4 regions of the Paenibacillus sp. 22594 genome follow, and region 1 is predicted to be linked to each of the others. Evidence: predicted binding sites of a transcription regulator. Region 1 holds the regulator's gene; each other region holds the start of a gene.
The links. Region 1 encodes LexA, which represses DNA repair genes until DNA is damaged. Its sites were predicted from a motif close to CGAACATATGTTCG; they were not measured.
Positions count from the first base shown of each region.

Region 1 (4,214 bases):
TCCGCCCCAATTTGTGAGAATGGTCATAGACTCATTCAATCCTTACGAATATATTAATGCACAAAAAAACCGCATCCCATTTGGATCAGGATAACGGTTTTGGAAGAGATACTATAAAGATTTCACAAGCGGAAGAAGCTCACTAAGATGACCAATCTGATAGTCCGGTGTAATTTCGGGATCAGTTTCTTTACCGGTGCGGTTAATCCATACAGTAGTCAGACCTGCGCCAAGACCGCCAAGGATATCTGTGGTCAGCTTGTCACCAACCATAATTCCTTCCTCCGGCGAAATATCAAGCAGTTCCATCGCATGTGTGAATATCCCTTTGTCCGGTTTACCTTTACCGAAGTTGCCTGAAATCACAATATGGTCAAAGTAAGGAATCAGCTCAGGCACACCATCCAGCTTCTCCTGCTGCAACGCAGGGCACCCGTTCGTCAAGAGCAGTAGCTTCACCTTACCCTTGAGCTGATCCAGTACATGCAGTGTTTCTTCATACATGTAAGGACGGCTACGGCGTTCCGCAGCAAATTTAGAAGCCAGCTCTGCAGCCAGCGCTTCATCCTCCACACCCAGTGCTGCCAGCCCGCGGCGCCAGGATTCGTTACGGTAGACAGGTGCAAGCTGCTCCATCTTCCGGAATTCAAGCTGTTCACCTGCTGTGAAATTCCCCCACAGCGCTTCAAAAGGATTGATTCCAATCAGCTTGGTGAACGGAAACGTTTCATATGATTCATACAGATTTCTCGCTTCTCTGCGGACAGCTGCTTCCAGCTTCTTAGGATCGACGGATTCACCTGCTGCTTCACTGGCATAACGAAATGCTTCTTCAACGCTCCGCTCATCCCAGAGCAGCGTATCATCAAGGTCAAAGAGTACGGCGGAAATCGGCATTATAGTTCTCCCTCTCCCTATGCTGGACGTATCTTTCTATTCTTTCACATATTCCACATGATTCTGCTTGGCGAACTGCTCCAAACGCTCACCCATTGCATTAATGTCATAACGGTTGAGCAGCTTGGAGAATACCCACTGTGTGCGTTTACCTTTGTACTTAATGGAAACTGCGCCACGGGTGACAATAATTTTTTCAATATCCCCTGCCGGAAGCTGGCGTTCACGATTGTATTTAATGGTGGCAAGTCTGGCACGTTCAACCTTTAAATATGGACGACGGAAAAAAAGCAGTGCCGCGAGCAGGAAATACAATACAACTCCCAGCCAGTTGGCAAGAATACCGCTGCCCTTAGCTTCATCTATAGAGCCAACTACCCAGAACATGATGCCAAGCATCAATAATACTACGGGAAAAACAATATTGCGGCCTTTAAAAATATCGCTGCTCTTTGCAGCTGCAGAAGTGGTTGATGCATAGATGGAATCTTTCCCTTGCTTCTTGCGTTGCTTGTTGATTTGCTGTGTGTTGCGTTGAACCATTCTTTCCCAAGAACGGGCCATGTCAGTTCCCCCTAGTCATCCTATAATATCTATGAAAAGGAACAGAGCATCATTAACTCCTGCCTTGTTGCCTTGTTCATGCGCTTATTTGTCCACAATTTCAATAGTATTAAGCTGAGCACGGAAGTTACTGCGGATATTGCCCAGGTAGATCTCGCGAAGCTTGGCTCTTTCCTTAAGCTCCTCTTCATTCAGGCCGTCACTCTTCTGTTTGCGCGCTAATTCATTGATGCGGGCGACCAATTCGTCAATGTTCAATATGTTCCCCTCCCCTATAAATTCATTCTAACTTTGCCATGAGAAAAAGAGCTTGTCAAGGTCTGCTCCCTGAAAGCTCCTGGTATCCATCTATAGGCACTCCATCAGTATTAATATACAGGTAAACTTAGCACATCGCCGGCTTTGATGTTGCTGTTCTCAAGACCGCTCGTCCGTTTGATTCCTTCTATATATACAGCCGTTTTCATATGAGCCGGTTTATTCTTAAGTGCTATGCTCCAAAGTGTATCCCCGCGTTCAACAACAACCCTCTTCTCCTGTTTGGATGACAACACCGATCCCGCAAAAACATTGCCTACCACAGTAAATCCGGAAATCACTAATAGAAAAATCAAGGCCAGCTTTACAATTGTATCCTGACGGAGCAATCTGCGGCATGCTGCCGCTAATGAGAAAAGAAGATTCTTCATATCTAGTCTATCATTGTATGCAGAACGGGCTCTCGCTGTATGGTCCTCATGAACCTCGTCGTAAATACTGCGGTATGTGCTGTATTTTAACATATTAACCGGCCTCCAAACACTTGTTCTTACTTTCGAATTAATATAACACGAACATGTGTTTTGTTCAATACCTTTTTCGAACAATTGTTCCCTTATTCTCCGAACCCCTTTTCTGTTTATATCAAATCCGTTTTACCATTCTCCAGCTGCCATTCCCAATCGTTTTAGAACTTATGTTTGTACGAACGGAAGTTCTATGTTATAATTTTCCCAAACATAGTATATGGGGTTGATTCCGATGTCAAAGATTTCGAGTCGTCAACTGGCGATCCTGGAATTTATTCGTAACGAAGTCCGCAGCAAGGGTTATCCGCCTTCTGTCCGGGAAATCGGTGAAGCTGTAGGACTGGCTTCCAGCTCCACGGTACACGGTCACCTGGACCGGTTGGAGAAGAAAGGGCTTATCCGTCGTGATCCAACGAAACCGCGTGCAATAGAACTGCTGGGACAAGAGGATTCCGAGAATGTTCATCAATTTGTTCAGACGGTAACACGCATTCCAGTCGTTGGAAAGGTTACCGCCGGGGTGCCGATTACAGCAACAGAGAATATTGAGGATTACTTTCCACTGCCTACCCATTATGTAGGTGATAACAAAGTGTTCATGCTTTCTGTTCTTGGTGACAGTATGGTCGACGCTGGCATTATGAATGGTGACTATGTAATCGTCCGCCAGCAGCAGACAGCAGATAATGGCGATATCGTCGTTGCCATGACTGAAGAAGATGAAGCAACAGTTAAGACCTTCTACAAAGAACGTGATCATATCCGTCTGCAGCCGGAGAATCCCGCTTATGAGCCTCTACGTTTGAATCGAGTTACGATTCTGGGCAGAGTTATCGGCCTATTCCGTGATATTCATTAGTAAGTCCCCGTCTCATTTAAAACAGTTCCGCTTAATAGCGGAACTGTTTTTTCCTTTTCCCTCCAATCTACCAATTATTTTCTTCACACTATTTAGTACTCTTTGTTGCCCTATCTTGTCCCCTGTGCCTGATTAACCGAAAAGGAACATTTGTTCGCTTGTGATTTTCTATCTAATTTTCCAGAACTCTCTCTACACTCCACTCATATTCTGATCATAAAAGGAGTGTTGATCAAAATGCCCAATTATCGAATCATTACCGATCTGTCACAGCGGATGCTGTATCTGCTGGACAATGACACTGTAATTAGAGGTTTTCCTGTCGGCATAGGCAAGATGCTGTCCGTCTCTCCAGTTGGAGAATATACCATTATCAACAAACAGAAAAACCCCGGTGGCCCTTTCGGCGTTTTTTGGATGGGCCTGTCCAAGCCCCATTACGGGATTCACGGAACCAATGACCCTTCCTCCATCGGCAAAAAGGTATCCCATGGCTGTATTCGTATGTACAATGAAGATGTGTTAGCCCTCGCAGCAACTGTTCCCATCGGAACCCGTGTAACCATTCGAGAATAACAGCACAAAGGACACCTTGTGAGACATTTATCAACGTCTCACAAGGTGTCCTTCATGTTCAAACATTTATTTCGCATACAAACAGGAAAAGTGAAGTAATATGTCGAAACCTGTATATTGGTAAATTAAATCTTGAAAGGAAGTGTCTGGTTTGAATCAATCCAAAATAAGAACCCATGTCGACTTCAAGGTCGATGCATTAGGTAAGCTCTCCAATCTTTTACTGAACAATAATCATGGGGAACGCAGAGTCAATATCCTTACAGCCTTCGGCAGCATTCAAGGCAATGTAGCTTCGAACACCAGCAGTAATGAGGATGTATTTAACCTCAAATCATTGATGGACGATGTCATCGTTGATGAATACATTTCCTACTTGGGTGCTGAGCATCCTGAAAAGACATTCAATTACAATTTTGTAGTCTTGGATAATGTGATTGTACGGCCTTTCGCCAGCTTTGGAACTGAAATTGAATATAAACAGCTAATTGTCTACTCCGAGCAAATAACGTCCTTCAACTTCATGTAAA
Region 1 is NZ_JBQENA010000001.1:453,572-457,785, forward strand. It holds gene ACTJKB_RS01905 (HAD family hydrolase) at 112-897, opposite strand; gene ACTJKB_RS01910 (hypothetical protein) at 934-1,461, opposite strand; gene ACTJKB_RS01915 (DUF896 domain-containing protein) at 1,546-1,719, opposite strand; gene ACTJKB_RS01920 (LysM peptidoglycan-binding domain-containing protein) at 1,830-2,243, opposite strand; gene lexA (transcriptional repressor LexA) at 2,482-3,108, shown strand; gene ACTJKB_RS01930 (L,D-transpeptidase) at 3,346-3,684, shown strand; gene ACTJKB_RS01935 (hypothetical protein) at 3,836-4,213, shown strand.

Region 2 (4,214 bases), on a different contig from region 1:
AAGAATGGAGCGTGACCGAATTCTCGAACGCAAAGCATGAGCTAGAACTATTCGCCGTGAAGTCGGTTCAAGCATCATTCCGAGCGCATCGGAAACCTCGAATCCACACGAAAAAGAGGCACCGTTAGCAAAATGTTAGCAAACCTGATCCAAAACAAACAAGGGTTCCAGCTCTAATGAGCTGAAACCCTTGTTCTTCTAGTGCCGAGGACGGGGGTCGAACCCGTACGGTACTCACGTACCGCAGGATTTTAAGTCCTGTGCGTCTGCCTGTTCCGCCACCCCGGCATGGTTAGTGCGTTGTTTAACGCGACAAGAAATATGATATCACGTATTCTGTGAATACGCAATCAAAATTTCCTTTTAGTTTTCAGGTACCAAAAAGACCCGCTCAGCCGGAGCTGCTGCGGGCCTCTGGTACTGCAAGAATTAGCGGCGTTCGCGTTCGCCGCTTTTGCTTCTCATGCCAGCCAGACCGAGTAGGCCGACCAATCCGAGCCAACCCCAGTTGGAGCCGTTGTCGTCGTTGTCTGTTGCGTTGGTGGTCGTACTTGTGGCCCGGTATCTGCCGGTTGGCGTGGTATTGGACAGTGGAGAGACAGTGCTGTTATCACCGGTGCGGATCTTGTCTCTCATGATCGTATCATTGTTGCGCAGGGTGCCTGTTGTGTTATTCATCATGGTGTTGCCCTGCTCATTCATCATACGGGTACCGGTACCCGTGTTATTCATACGGTCATTGGTGGAAGAACCGTTATATACCGGTGCCGTTCCACCCATACCGGTAGTACCGGAAGCACTGGATGCATATCCTACACCCAGCAGACTCATGGACAATACAGTGCCGCAGGCAAGACTTGTTATCAGCTTGTTCAAGATGTGATACCCCCTTGTGTGATTTGTCGCTGATAATTTCCCCCTTCGGCGCCTAAACTATGCAAGTCATTTTTACACAGTCACCACATTAACTGTCTTGCTGGCAGGATCATAAGTCACCTTGGCCCCGAGCGCTTCAGCCAATGCCCGCACGGGAACATAGGTGGTTCCATTATCCAGTACCCCAACCGTTAGCTTAATCCCATTCAGATTGATGGTAATTTCTACATCCTTGTTCACTTCAGCCTCACCTCCGGTGATCCGGCTTAAGGTTTCCTTAACCTGCTGGGTGGTCGGACGCTGACCTTCCTTAAGCTGTGCAATAGTCAAGCCAAAAGCCATCTGCAAATGCGAATAATCCTTAAAAGAAGTCCAGTCCCCACCCCATTCGAGTCCCAGCTTTTTCGCTTCCTGCACGACCTCCTGCCAGTCAGCCAGCTTATCTCCATTCCCATCCCGGTTCATGTCCCAAGAGACGTTCTGCCCATCCGGCAGCAGCAGCGCGAAGTCCATCGCCAGACCATAATTATGATAGCTATTGCCACCCTTGGCATTGGTTACTATACTGCCCTTCTTGGTTCTCCCCAGTGCGTAAAGCGCATTCTGTTCGGCTATAGTGCGCATGCCCTGAGTAATGACAATTGGGATACCTCTGGCATAACATCGCTGTATCAAGACATTTGCAGCTGCCAGCAGGACAGGATGAAGACCGCCGAGCCGGGCTGCCGATTTACTTTTCAACTCATCTATAGTCAGCATCGAATCCCCTCCTGATATAGTAAATGCCCTATATTCCACTGTTGCTTGTACCTTCTCACTTCACTGTAAAAGAAAAAACCCCGAACTATGCGGGGCCTGAGCATCTTGCCTATATGGGTGTACGTTTACCACCATCTGCCGACCGTTTTCCGGATGATTTCTGCCCAAACAGGCTAAGATAAAAGCGAAAGGTGGGATAACAGCATGGACATCCACAGTGACAGCTACAAAGTCGCGGCATTGAGTGAACAGGAGGATGCGGTGGAGATCATCCGCCAGGCCGAAGCGGCAATTGCTCAAATGAACGGCAATAAACCCGTGACTCTGATCGCTTATGAGAGAACAGAAGCCCCATTCCGCGCTTTTAAATAAAGAACAGGGGCTCTTCATCAAATGGGTTCTCGCTGACCCTCAGACGATATATGCCTCCACAATATCATCGATATCAATCCACTTCCATTCATCCGCCCACTGCAGCTTGATCTCGCGCGAGTGGGTGTGAATGGAGGTCACAAAGCCGTTCAGCAGCTTATTCTCAAAAGCATCAAACAACCACCGTTACCCGGACATGACTCCGCAGCGACAGCGCCAGCGTGAACTCGATCTCCTCCAGCTTCTGCTCATTCAGAACCGGCTTCATACGGCGAAGCATTTCCCGCTTATCATTCCGAATCAGGCTCTTGTGCTCCGTCAGCATCATCCGGCTGCTCTCCCAAAGGCTGTTCCCTTCCAGCTTTTCTCCCATTGCCGTTCCTCCTTCCAGGGTGATCTTAAATCGTTTCACTGATTGCACTCTCGCCAGACACGAACGTATGTTTGTATTATACGCCCTTCTCCGCTTATTAATCAATCAGAAAAAAATATATGCAGCCGCAATAGAATGACTAAAGTGAAATCCAGGCGCTTCAATTTCTGTCTGGTACGTTCCCAATAGCTAACAAAAAGGCGCTCACAGTTTTTCTGTGCAGCGCCTTTGTTATGCCCAATGAAAGGAAGTCGCCTTTATGGAGGCGTTCCTTTTTACTTAACGTCAGTTACCGAAGTTCCTGAACCGGACTGTGTATCCTTGTCTGTATTGTCTGTATTTGCTTGTGTGTCTGCAGCGGTGCTGGTATCTGTACCAGACAATGTTCCTTCCGCCGCACTCCCCTTCTCGATCAGCCCTGCGGCTACTCTGGCTTCATTCAGCTTGGATATGCCGTACAGCATCGCCACATCCGCCTGCTGGTTCATATCCTTGAACTCATCCGCTGTAACGTCCGGGGAAGCCGCACTCTTCGAGGCCTGCTCCTTGATGGAGTATGCACTCTGGAACGCAATCATCGAGTCTTTCAGCAGCTTTTGAATATTCTCTGGCAGGTTTTTGGAAATTTTCACATCCTTGACTTCATCGGCGATATCCGAAGCCGTGTCCTGAAATTGATCCATTGCCTTCTCCAATTCCTTGTCCGTTGCTTTTCCTGTCGAAAATGAGGTTAAGGTAGTGTTGAACGCGTCCAATGAGGACTTGCCCTTTTCATCAAATTTTGACATTTCATTATAAAAGCTTTGTACCTTCTCCTGCACTTCTTCGTGGGAAGCTGGTGCCGAGTTATTGTTGCTGCAGGCGCTTAGAACCACAACTACCATTAGTAACACTGCCAGTAAGGCTTGTCTCATATTAAAAATCCCTCCAATTAACAGAATAATATCGAGTATTGTAAAGTGCAACTGAAAATTATGTAAAAATAGCAAGAATGAAATATTTGGCGGAATTGAAGCGTTTCCATTCAGTGCAAAACAAGCAGAAACGGTAATGCGTCCTTTTAAAGGTAACTACCGTTTCAGCGAGAAATAGAAGGATAATGTATAGCGTTGAGTATATAATTTTCAAAAAAAAAGACCCCCAGCAGTGTCTGGAAATCTCTGTTTATACTATAATGATTGCAACATGATTGATAGAGAGGAAGATAGCCGATGCCTTATTGCACTAGCTGTGGCGCAGAATACAAGCAAGGTGCCAAATTTTGCGGAGAATGTGGAGCAAGTACTGAGGGAGATTCAGCTGCGCCTATACGCCGTCCATCTGCTGGAGCGGCACCCGGATCGGGTTCAGGACCTGAAATCGAACTGTGGCAGGGTAAACCAGCCGGTATTTCCGACCGCCTCAAAGGCATTATACGCCTGAACACAACTACATATACGATCACCAGCCAGCGTATTATGGTCAAAACCGGACTGATTGGCAAAGACGTTGAAGAAATCGAATTGCTGCGGGTGAATGACTTCTCTGTGGACCAGTCCATCATGCAGCGTATTCTCGGCATCGGGAGCCTTACGGTATTTTCGGATGACGCTTCATCGCCGCAGCTGATATTGCGCAGAATCCGCCATCCCCAAACCGTAAAGGATGTGCTCCGCAAAGCTGTGCGTGATGAAAAAATCGCCAATAATATCAGCTACCGCGAACAGATCTAAACACCGCCCTGCTTTTTAAGGAAGATAGAATGCCCCGGCCGGAATAACGCCTTTGACCTGTCTGGGGCTTTCCCACATCAGAACCGCCCGCGCATCACCCTGGTTTTCATAATACTCCACCT
Region 2 is NZ_JBQENA010000002.1:134,566-138,779, reverse strand. It holds gene ACTJKB_RS07480 (hypothetical protein) at 1-40, shown strand, start outside; tRNA gene ACTJKB_RS07475 (tRNA-Leu) at 203-288, opposite strand; gene ACTJKB_RS07470 (WGxxGxxG family protein) at 430-876, opposite strand; gene ACTJKB_RS07465 (M15 family metallopeptidase) at 949-1,635, opposite strand; gene ACTJKB_RS07460 (hypothetical protein) at 1,840-2,007, shown strand; gene ACTJKB_RS07455 (hypothetical protein) at 2,047-2,187, opposite strand; gene ACTJKB_RS07450 (YolD-like family protein) at 2,180-2,380, opposite strand; gene ACTJKB_RS07445 (hypothetical protein) at 2,656-3,294, opposite strand; gene ACTJKB_RS07440 (PH domain-containing protein) at 3,592-4,092, shown strand; gene ACTJKB_RS07435 (glycosyl hydrolase) at 4,108-4,214, opposite strand, start outside.
Region 2: a site for LexA is predicted at 2,441-2,454, ahead of ACTJKB_RS07450 (YolD-like family protein). Genes of this name have one in related genera too.

Region 3 (4,214 bases), on a different contig from region 1:
AGCCCCAATGCCCTGGCACTCATCTGTTCCAGCTTGCGTGCGGCATCCGTGTCCTGCAGAAGAAAATAGACCGCCTTGCACAGTTCCAGTCCGCTGCGGCTTGTTTTGACCCGCTTCTCAAAAGCCTGAAGCGGACCTGTAATGATCTCCCGGCATGCTTCCATTCTTGCCAGCAGCACTTCATCCACGACTCTCTCGCCTTCCAGCGACAGACTCGGAATTCCTTTCCAGGACCGGCCATTCGTCCAGCGGTGGCCCTGAATACCGCAAGCCAGCACATAATTCTCCAGTGCATCCATATCGGCGCGCGTCACACTGTAATCCATCGGCAGCAACAGCTCCGTCTTCACACAGCGGAACACATCCTCATACCGCCATCGTCTGCGCACCACATCAAAGGCAGAGCGGATAAATTCTACCAGTGGATGATGCAGCTCATTCATCTTTTGGTCAAGGAAGAATGGGATTCCGTAGTCTTGGAACAGGGGAACCACAAGCTGCTCATAGTCGGCAATATTGCGCATAAATACTGCCATCTCCCCGTATTTTGCACCTTCCTCGCGGGCAAGACGGAGCATCTCCCTCAGGCTTCCTTCTACTTCGGCTCTGCGCGAAGCTGCCGCAGTAAGGGTAATGGAATCTGCAACCTCTGAAGCGGCACCGCTCCAGCGGATTCGCCGGCCAAACCCCTTCTCCAGATGGGCAAGGACAGGACTTCCGGCAAAACGCGGCAACACCGGCGGTGCCAGAAGTTCATCCCATACCGTCAGGCCCATTTCCTCTGCCATTCCGCGAAGCTTGATACAGGTTACTGCCGCGGGATGAAACAGCTCAAGCTCATGAGGCTGCATGCCCGCAGGGTAGATCCGGTCCAGTGTCAAAGCGACCGTGACTTTAGCGGCATATTGCATCAGCTCTCGCAGCACGGCAAATTCCTGTGTTGTGAAGCCGTGAAAACCGTCCACCCAGATTTCCGCACCACGAATATATGAAGACTCCTGAATATGTTCAGCCAGCTCAGCCAGCCGATCCTCCTCATCGATGTACAGCCGGGACATTTCCTGTTCCAACTCGCGGAACACCATATGTAAATCATCCAGCTTGCTTGCAAGAATGGGACTTCGCCCTATGGAGTCCCGCATTCGGGCGATCTGCTCCTCCAGATCAGCAGTGCCCAGGCAGCAGCGCTTCAGCTCCGTATGCAGTTGGCTAAGCCGTTCTACAAAACCCGGTCTGTCGCTCGATGCACCAAACAGCTTCAGCTCTTCCTTGCGGCGGCTGATGATCTTGTAGATCAGCATCTTCTTGCCTTCCTCGCTGATCGGCAGACTGGCGCTGCCTCCGGTCTCCTGCTTCACCCGGTAGGCAAGCCGCGAGAAACTAAGCGTCTGCGCCCGAACACTTCCCCGCACATTCCCTGTTGTCAGCAGCCCGCGCTCCGCTCCGAAGGAGCCCTGCTCGGGAACAAGGACAATAATCGGCGCGCCCAGCGGCTCCTGCTCCAGAGCGGAGGTCACTCCCTTCCATATTTTAGTAGTCTTTCCGCTGCCCGAGCGGCCTGTTAACAAGGTTACCGACATAACGACAAACTCCTTCCGTAGCTCTGCATTTCTTCGTCTCAATAGTATAGCATACTCGCGATAACCAGAACATGCGTTTGCCATTAAATTCAAGAAACTTACAGTCCTTAACCTTATAAAAGCACAAAAAAGCGCTGGCCGATATTCCCATGTAGGAACAACCTGCCAGCGCAGTGCCGTTATTTGTTATTTTACCGGAAGCACTCCCCCACTTACTTCAAGCCCATATTAGACATCACATCCACTTTGCTGGCATTTTCATACCATGCGTTGACCTCTTCCGTAATTTTAGTGCCGCCTTTCTCGTTCCATTGTTTTACAAAATCATCATAAGCACTAAGCGGCTCCTTGCTGTAGATAATCTTTGTGAAGGTTTCCTTTTCCATGGTCGTCAGCTGTTCCCATGAGCTTTGCATCGTTTTGGTTGGCGGACCGTTGAAGGCGCTTGGCAAAAGCGACTCGCTGTTCTTATAAGAAATCACATAACCGTCCTTCATCGTTTGATCCAGCGCTTCCGATCTCATCAGCACTCCAGTATCCGCTTTGGCTCCACCCGCAAGATCCTCGAAGGATTTCCCCGGACCATCAACACTAGGCGTATTCTTGGTGAATGCCATCTTCCCTACCCCTTGGACAGCGTCCAAAGGTGTGTTGAATTTCTTGGAGTCAAAGGTAACCTGGCCATCCACAATATCATAGTCATAGCCTTGAGCATAACCGTATTTGAAGTCCCCGGTACCAAAGGCGGCATCGTACAGCTTGTCATAATACAGGAAGAACGCTTCCATATTATTGAAGTCTTTATTGAACATGAACACACCGTCATTCAACTGCCCCGATTGATAGGTCTTGTCTCCGCTAACCCCATTGATCGTTGGGTAGGCACTGATTTTGGCTCCCTTAACGTTAGCCTCAACGTCTTTCACACTGCCGTACAGCCAAGGACGGCCAATAATAATCCCCGCCTTGCCTTCGGTAAAGTCAGCGAGAGCATCCCAAGCGCCCTGAGTAGCCAATTCTTTATTCAAATAGCCTTTCGAATACCAGTCGCGAAGTTTGGCCAGCGCTTCCTTGTTGCCGTCTGCCACCGACCCGTAAGTAAGCTTGCCGTTCTCCTCATGCCATGAGCCCGGAAGATTCTTGCCTGTAAATGCGCTGAAAATCATTACAGAGTCGCTAACCCATCCAGTGTTATAGGAATCTTTACCAGAGAAATCAAACCCGTAAGTGTCCTGTTTGCCGTCCCCGTCCGGATCATCATTCGTAAAGGCGGCAATCACCTTTTCAAATTCATCAATGGTTGTAGGGGCTTTCAGATTCAATTTATCCAGCCAATCCTGACGAATCAGCATCACTTCACCTTCGGTCAGATTGGGGGAAATCGCCATCCCGTACACCTTGCCGTCCTGGATCACCGGATTGAATGTTGTAGGATACTGTTTATAAATTTCTTTTAACCGGTCCGGCATATATTTGTTGATGTCTTCAGTGATATCCTTGACAAGTCCGGATTGAATTAAATCATTCTCCAGAGAGGTATCGTACACAGGCAGGACATCTGGGAGCTTCTCGGAACCGGTAAGCGCGAGGCGCAGCTTGGTGTTATATTGGGCCGCATCCCCACCCAGCAACGTGGTTTCGATGGTAATGCCGAGGTTCTTGGTCCCCCAACGGGTCAGCACATTATCATTCAGGCTTTCGCCATTGATATATTTGCCGGCATTTTCATCCTGCTGTTTCGCTATGGTGATCTTAATCGGAGGATCATACTTGCCGTCTTTAAGTGTAGCCTCCGCTGCCGAATTCGATCCTTTATTATCTGAAGAACAGCCTGCAAGCAATCCGGCAATCAGTAGTAAAGAGGAGAGCGTTATACCTGTCTTTTTCATAAATTAGGCCCCTATTCTATTGAGTTATTTAGTTATTCCTTCACTGCCCCCAGCACAATCCCTTTGACAAAAAATCTCTGCAAGAAGGGGTACACTAGAATAATCGGTAATGTGCTGATGAAGATTTGTGCGGCCTTGATGCTTTGCTCCGACATCGCCGCCGCCTCTGACTGGCTCATGGCCATGCTCTGGGCATTGCTTTGTACAACGACCGTCTGCAAAAAGGAAGCGAGTGGATACTTGGTCGTATTGGACATATATAAGATCCCGTCAAACCAGGAATTCCAGTGCCCCACCATGATAAACAATCCAACGGTGGCTAGGCCAGGGAGAGACAGTGGAAGATAGATTTTGAGGAAAATCCCGAAGAAGGAAGCCCCATCAATAAATGCCGCCTCTTCAAGCGCTTTCGGAATGGTTTTGAAAAAATTCATAATCAGGATCAAGTTATACGCTCCAAAAGCACCCGGAAGAACCAAAGACCAAATCGTGTCCTTGAGTCCAAGCTTAGTAACCAGAATGTAAGAAGGAATTAATCCACCGGAAAACAGCATCGTGAATACGAAAACCCACATCAGCGCGTTGCGCCCACGGAAATCCTTGGATAACGCATAACCGGCCATCGTAATCACCGACATCCCGATTAAGGTGCCCAGAATCGTTCTAACCACCGAAATTTGCATCGAGCCTGTGAAATTCGAGTTTTTAAACGTTTTAACATAAGCATCCGTATTAAAATCAACCG
Region 3 is NZ_JBQENA010000002.1:4,525-8,738, reverse strand. It holds gene addB (helicase-exonuclease AddAB subunit AddB) at 1-1,580, opposite strand, end outside; gene ACTJKB_RS06860 (hypothetical protein) at 1,793-3,469, opposite strand; gene ACTJKB_RS06855 (carbohydrate ABC transporter permease) at 3,502-4,214, opposite strand, start outside.
Region 3: a site for LexA is predicted at 1,647-1,660, ahead of addB (helicase-exonuclease AddAB subunit AddB). Genes of this name have one in related genera too.

Region 4 (4,214 bases), on a different contig from region 1:
CCATCCACTTGCTTGCTGAGCAGCTCGGACACGGCGTTGGCAGCATATTTGCGGTAAGCTTCCGTATCGCCGAAATTGCGGCCAATCCGCTTATCCAGTCGGAGGTTGACAAGCAATATATGCAGGTCGTGCCGGTCCCCGAAGTCATTGATACCGTCGATAATATCGGGTGCATTGAATACGGTCACATCTTCTGCGATTACACCAATCGTATTCGTGCGGTTGCGTTTGAGGCTCTTTGCAATATCGTTCGGTTTGTAGTTCAGCTCTTCTATGGCTTCTGTCACCCGCTTATGCGTTTCAGGACGGACATTACGGGTGCCGTTAAGTACATAGGAGACGGTAGCAATTGAAACATTGGCCTTGAGAGCTATGTCTTTAATGCTGGTTTTCCTCATAGAATTCTCCTGTCTAAGCATCCGAACCAAAGTCCATTAGCCGTTTAAACGTTTAGATTTATAAGTGACAACTAAAACTTACCACATTAGATTTCTTTCTGCAAGCACTTACACCACAATTTTCTCAAAATTAATTACAGCCATATCCGCTCCTTTTCCAATATTCTGATTAAAACACAAAAGACCCACAAGAAGGTCACCTTTTTTCAAAGTGTCTTTCTTGTGGGTCACAGTTAGTCAGTGCAATACTGTTTCTTCCCGCAGTTTGACTACAGCCACCCACAGATAGTATCGGTCAGACTCCAGGATGCTAAATGTCTACCTTATATTTATTTCCGGCGCTGCTTCATCATCCGGTTATACATCACCAGCGCGGCAATGATCATGCCGATCATGGCGACACTGCTTGCTGAATTAGCCGACATGCCGAACATGAGGCACACGCTGTTCACTAATGTTCTAGTAAGCAGCGCAACCAAGATCAGCATCAATGGACGCCAAATATTATACCCTCTCATCCCCTCAACACTCCCACTCTAGTAATCAAGCTATTAGTTGCTATTATAACACAAGAAGGAATGCGCATACATTTCTGCCTGGAGAGCACTGCCGGACAGCAGCTGCTCCCTACTGACTCTTATCCATTTTTCTTTTAAAACACTCCAGGAGCTCAACCTTCATGCTCTGTATGGCATCTTCTTTGGGCATCCGCAGCACACGGGTTAACCGGACCATATCTTTTTCAAAAAATTTCAATAACGCCAGTGTAGCCGATTCATCATTATGCTTCTGAAGGCGTTCAAGCAAACCTAAGAATTCATCTTCCGACTTAATTCCTGAATCATTTTCTTCCTCCATTTGTTCACCGCCTGTTGAGATATGTTCAATTGCCGGGCGACCTCAGCTTCTGTTTGATCTCCTAGATAGATTGCGCAAATAACCTTCTTTCCTACTTCTGACGTTAATCCATTTAAATAGTGCTGCACTAATAACCTGTTATCAGCTTGTTCGGAAAATGAAGGAGTACGGGGCTCTGGGCTGGATGCGAGAGGGACTTCACGCTTAAAATCCCTCTTGGCACGATACTGCATACGCCAAGCAATCCGGTAGAGCTCATGACGATAGTATTCTATTGCACTCACTTTTAATGCCTCCCTTGTATTTCTAATGCCTATAATGTAGGGAGTTATTAATTTCCATTCTACAACCAATATAGGAACTTATGTTCCTATTATTATATACATAAGGCAATCTTTTGTACATTGCTAGTCAAAATCCCAGTCCAATAAAGTGCTGTGCCCGTCTGATTTTGACAAGAACATGTGTTCGTTATATAATTTCCTGTACGAGGGGGATTCTGTGTGGATATGATGAAGAAACTTGAAATTTTAACGGCTTCAGCCAAATATGATGTAGCCTGCACCTCCAGCGGCTCCGATCGTAAAGGCCAGCCCGGTGGCATGGGCAATGCCGTCAGCATGGGCATCTGCCACAGCTTCGCAGCAGATGGCCGCTGCATTTCACTGCTTAAGGTGCTGATGACCAACGGATGCGTATATGACTGTGCATACTGTGTGAACCGTAAATCGAACCCCACACCCCGGGCCGCACTCTCGCCGGAGGAGCTCGCAGACCTGACGATGCAGTTCTACCGCCGCAATTATATAGAGGGTCTGTTTCTCAGCTCCGGTATTATGAGAAGTCCCGATTATACAACCGAGCAAATGATTGCTGCTCTTGATCTGTTAAGAAACACCTACCAGTTCAGAGGATATATCCATGTAAAGGCCATTCCCGGCGCAGACGAGGTGCTGCTGTCCAGACTTGGTCTGCTGGCCGACCGCATGAGCGTAAATATCGAGCTGCCCTCCCAGGAAAGCCTCGGCCTGCTGGCCCCAGACAAAAGCAAAGCCTCCATTCTGAAGCCTATGTCCCTGATCAAAGAAAAGATTAACGAGAACCGCTCCGATCTCGTCAAATATAACCATGCCCCCCGCTTTGCTCCCGCCGGACAGAGCACCCAGATGATTATCGGAGCTACGCCCGATACCGATCTCCGTATTCTAACCCTCACCGAAGGGTTGTACCGGAAATACGCCTTGAAGCGCGTTTTTTTCTCTGCCTATACCCCTGTAGTAGAACATTCACTTCTGCCGGCTCTAGATACCAAACCGCCGCTGCTGCGGGAGCACCGCCTCTACCAGGCCGACTGGCTGCTGCGTTTCTATGGCTTTCAGGCCCATGAATTGCTGGATGAAGCGGTACCCAACTTCAATCCGCTGCTGGATCCAAAATGCAGCTGGGCGGTGAATCACCGGGAAGAGTTCCCGGTTGAAATCAACCGTGCCCCGTATGAGCAGCTGCTGCGGGTGCCGGGGATCGGGGTAAGGAGTGCTCAGCGGATTGTTAAGGCACGACGGGCCGGAACCCTGGACTTTACAGCCCTGAAGAAGCTTGGTGTGGTTCTTAAACGTGCACAATTTTTCATAACCTGTAAGGGAAAAATGCTGGAGGGGTTAAAGGTGGGCGAGCATACCCTGCTCCGCTCACTCATGTCCGGCCAGGAGCTTGCCAGGATCGAGCCGCCACAGTACGAACAGCTCACTCTGTTCGACGATTCCTATCTGGCAGCCTTACCGGCAGCGGGAGCTGCAGCCCCGACAGCAGGAGCGACAGTGCCTAAGGGAGGGGAATGGCCCTGATGTTTAAGGCAGCCGCTTTGGCCTATACCTACGACGGCAGCTTTGAAGGCCTGCTATGCTGTGTGTTCGAGAGCTATCAATGGAAGGAAACCCCGCTCGCTATACATTCGGATGAAGAAGAACAAGGCCTGCTGCTGGAATCGAAATGGATTGACACAGACAGCAGCAGAGCAGAACGGGTGCTAAAGTCGATCCCGCTCCGCATCTGCACCGAGGCAGAGGAGTGGGTTCGTCTTGGCTTTTGGTCATGCGCGCCGGAGAAGGAGATGCTGCTGCTGAATTTTCTGTACCTGGGCTTCACCCATGGCCGCAAGGTAATGGACATGCTTGCTGATGATACGGTGAACGCCCTGCAGAAGGCGGTTCAGCAGCTCCAGCGGGAAGCTCACCTGTATCTGGGGTTTGTGCGTTTTTCCGTATACGGCCCGGTTATGGCGGCGGTCATTGAGCCCAAAGGCTTCGTGCTGCCCGTTATTCAGGATCATTTCTGTGACCGGTTCCACGGCGAGAGCTTCATGATCTACGACAAAACCCACCGCATGGCCCTTATCCACCAGCCTGGACAGCAAGCCATTATTCCGCTCGATGAATGGGTACCGCCTGCACCGGATGCAGCTGAGGAAGAATACCGCCGCCTGTGGCAAGGATTCTACAACGCCATCGGCATCCGTGAGCGCAAGAACGACAGCCTGCGCTCCTCGCTGATGCCCAAGCGGTACTGGAAGCACCTCACAGAGATGAATAGCGGCAGCACTGGCATGGCCGAGAGCAAGCCGAAGCTTGAAGAGGGCTCACCCCTATTGGAACATGGGAAGTCGAAATTCAAAAGCTGATTTTGAACAGCAATCCACATCACAAAAAGGGATGCCCCTCAGCCATTTTCATGACCTTCAGGACATCCCCTATATCAGTACTTATGCTTTTAGTTCAAAGCCTTCCATACCCAGTTCTCTACTTCCGGCAGGTCGATACCTTCTTCACGGATATATTGGTTATGCTTCTTGACCATAGCATCCATTTCGTCCGCGATAGCCTGATATTTACCAGCATTCGGCAAGCTCAGTACAGCTTCCTTCGTCAGGTCGAAACGGTCCATCTGATTCAGTACGCGCAT
Region 4 is NZ_JBQENA010000007.1:321,024-325,237, forward strand. It holds gene ACTJKB_RS22450 (LacI family DNA-binding transcriptional regulator) at 1-398, opposite strand, end outside; gene ACTJKB_RS22455 (hypothetical protein) at 728-916, opposite strand; gene ACTJKB_RS22460 (hypothetical protein) at 1,026-1,256, opposite strand; gene ACTJKB_RS22465 (putative DNA modification/repair radical SAM protein) at 1,766-3,100, shown strand; gene ACTJKB_RS22470 (TIGR03915 family putative DNA repair protein) at 3,100-3,933, shown strand; gene ACTJKB_RS22475 (phosphoketolase family protein) at 4,023-4,214, opposite strand, start outside.
Region 4: a site for LexA is predicted at 1,714-1,727, ahead of ACTJKB_RS22465 (putative DNA modification/repair radical SAM protein). Genes of this name have one in related genera too.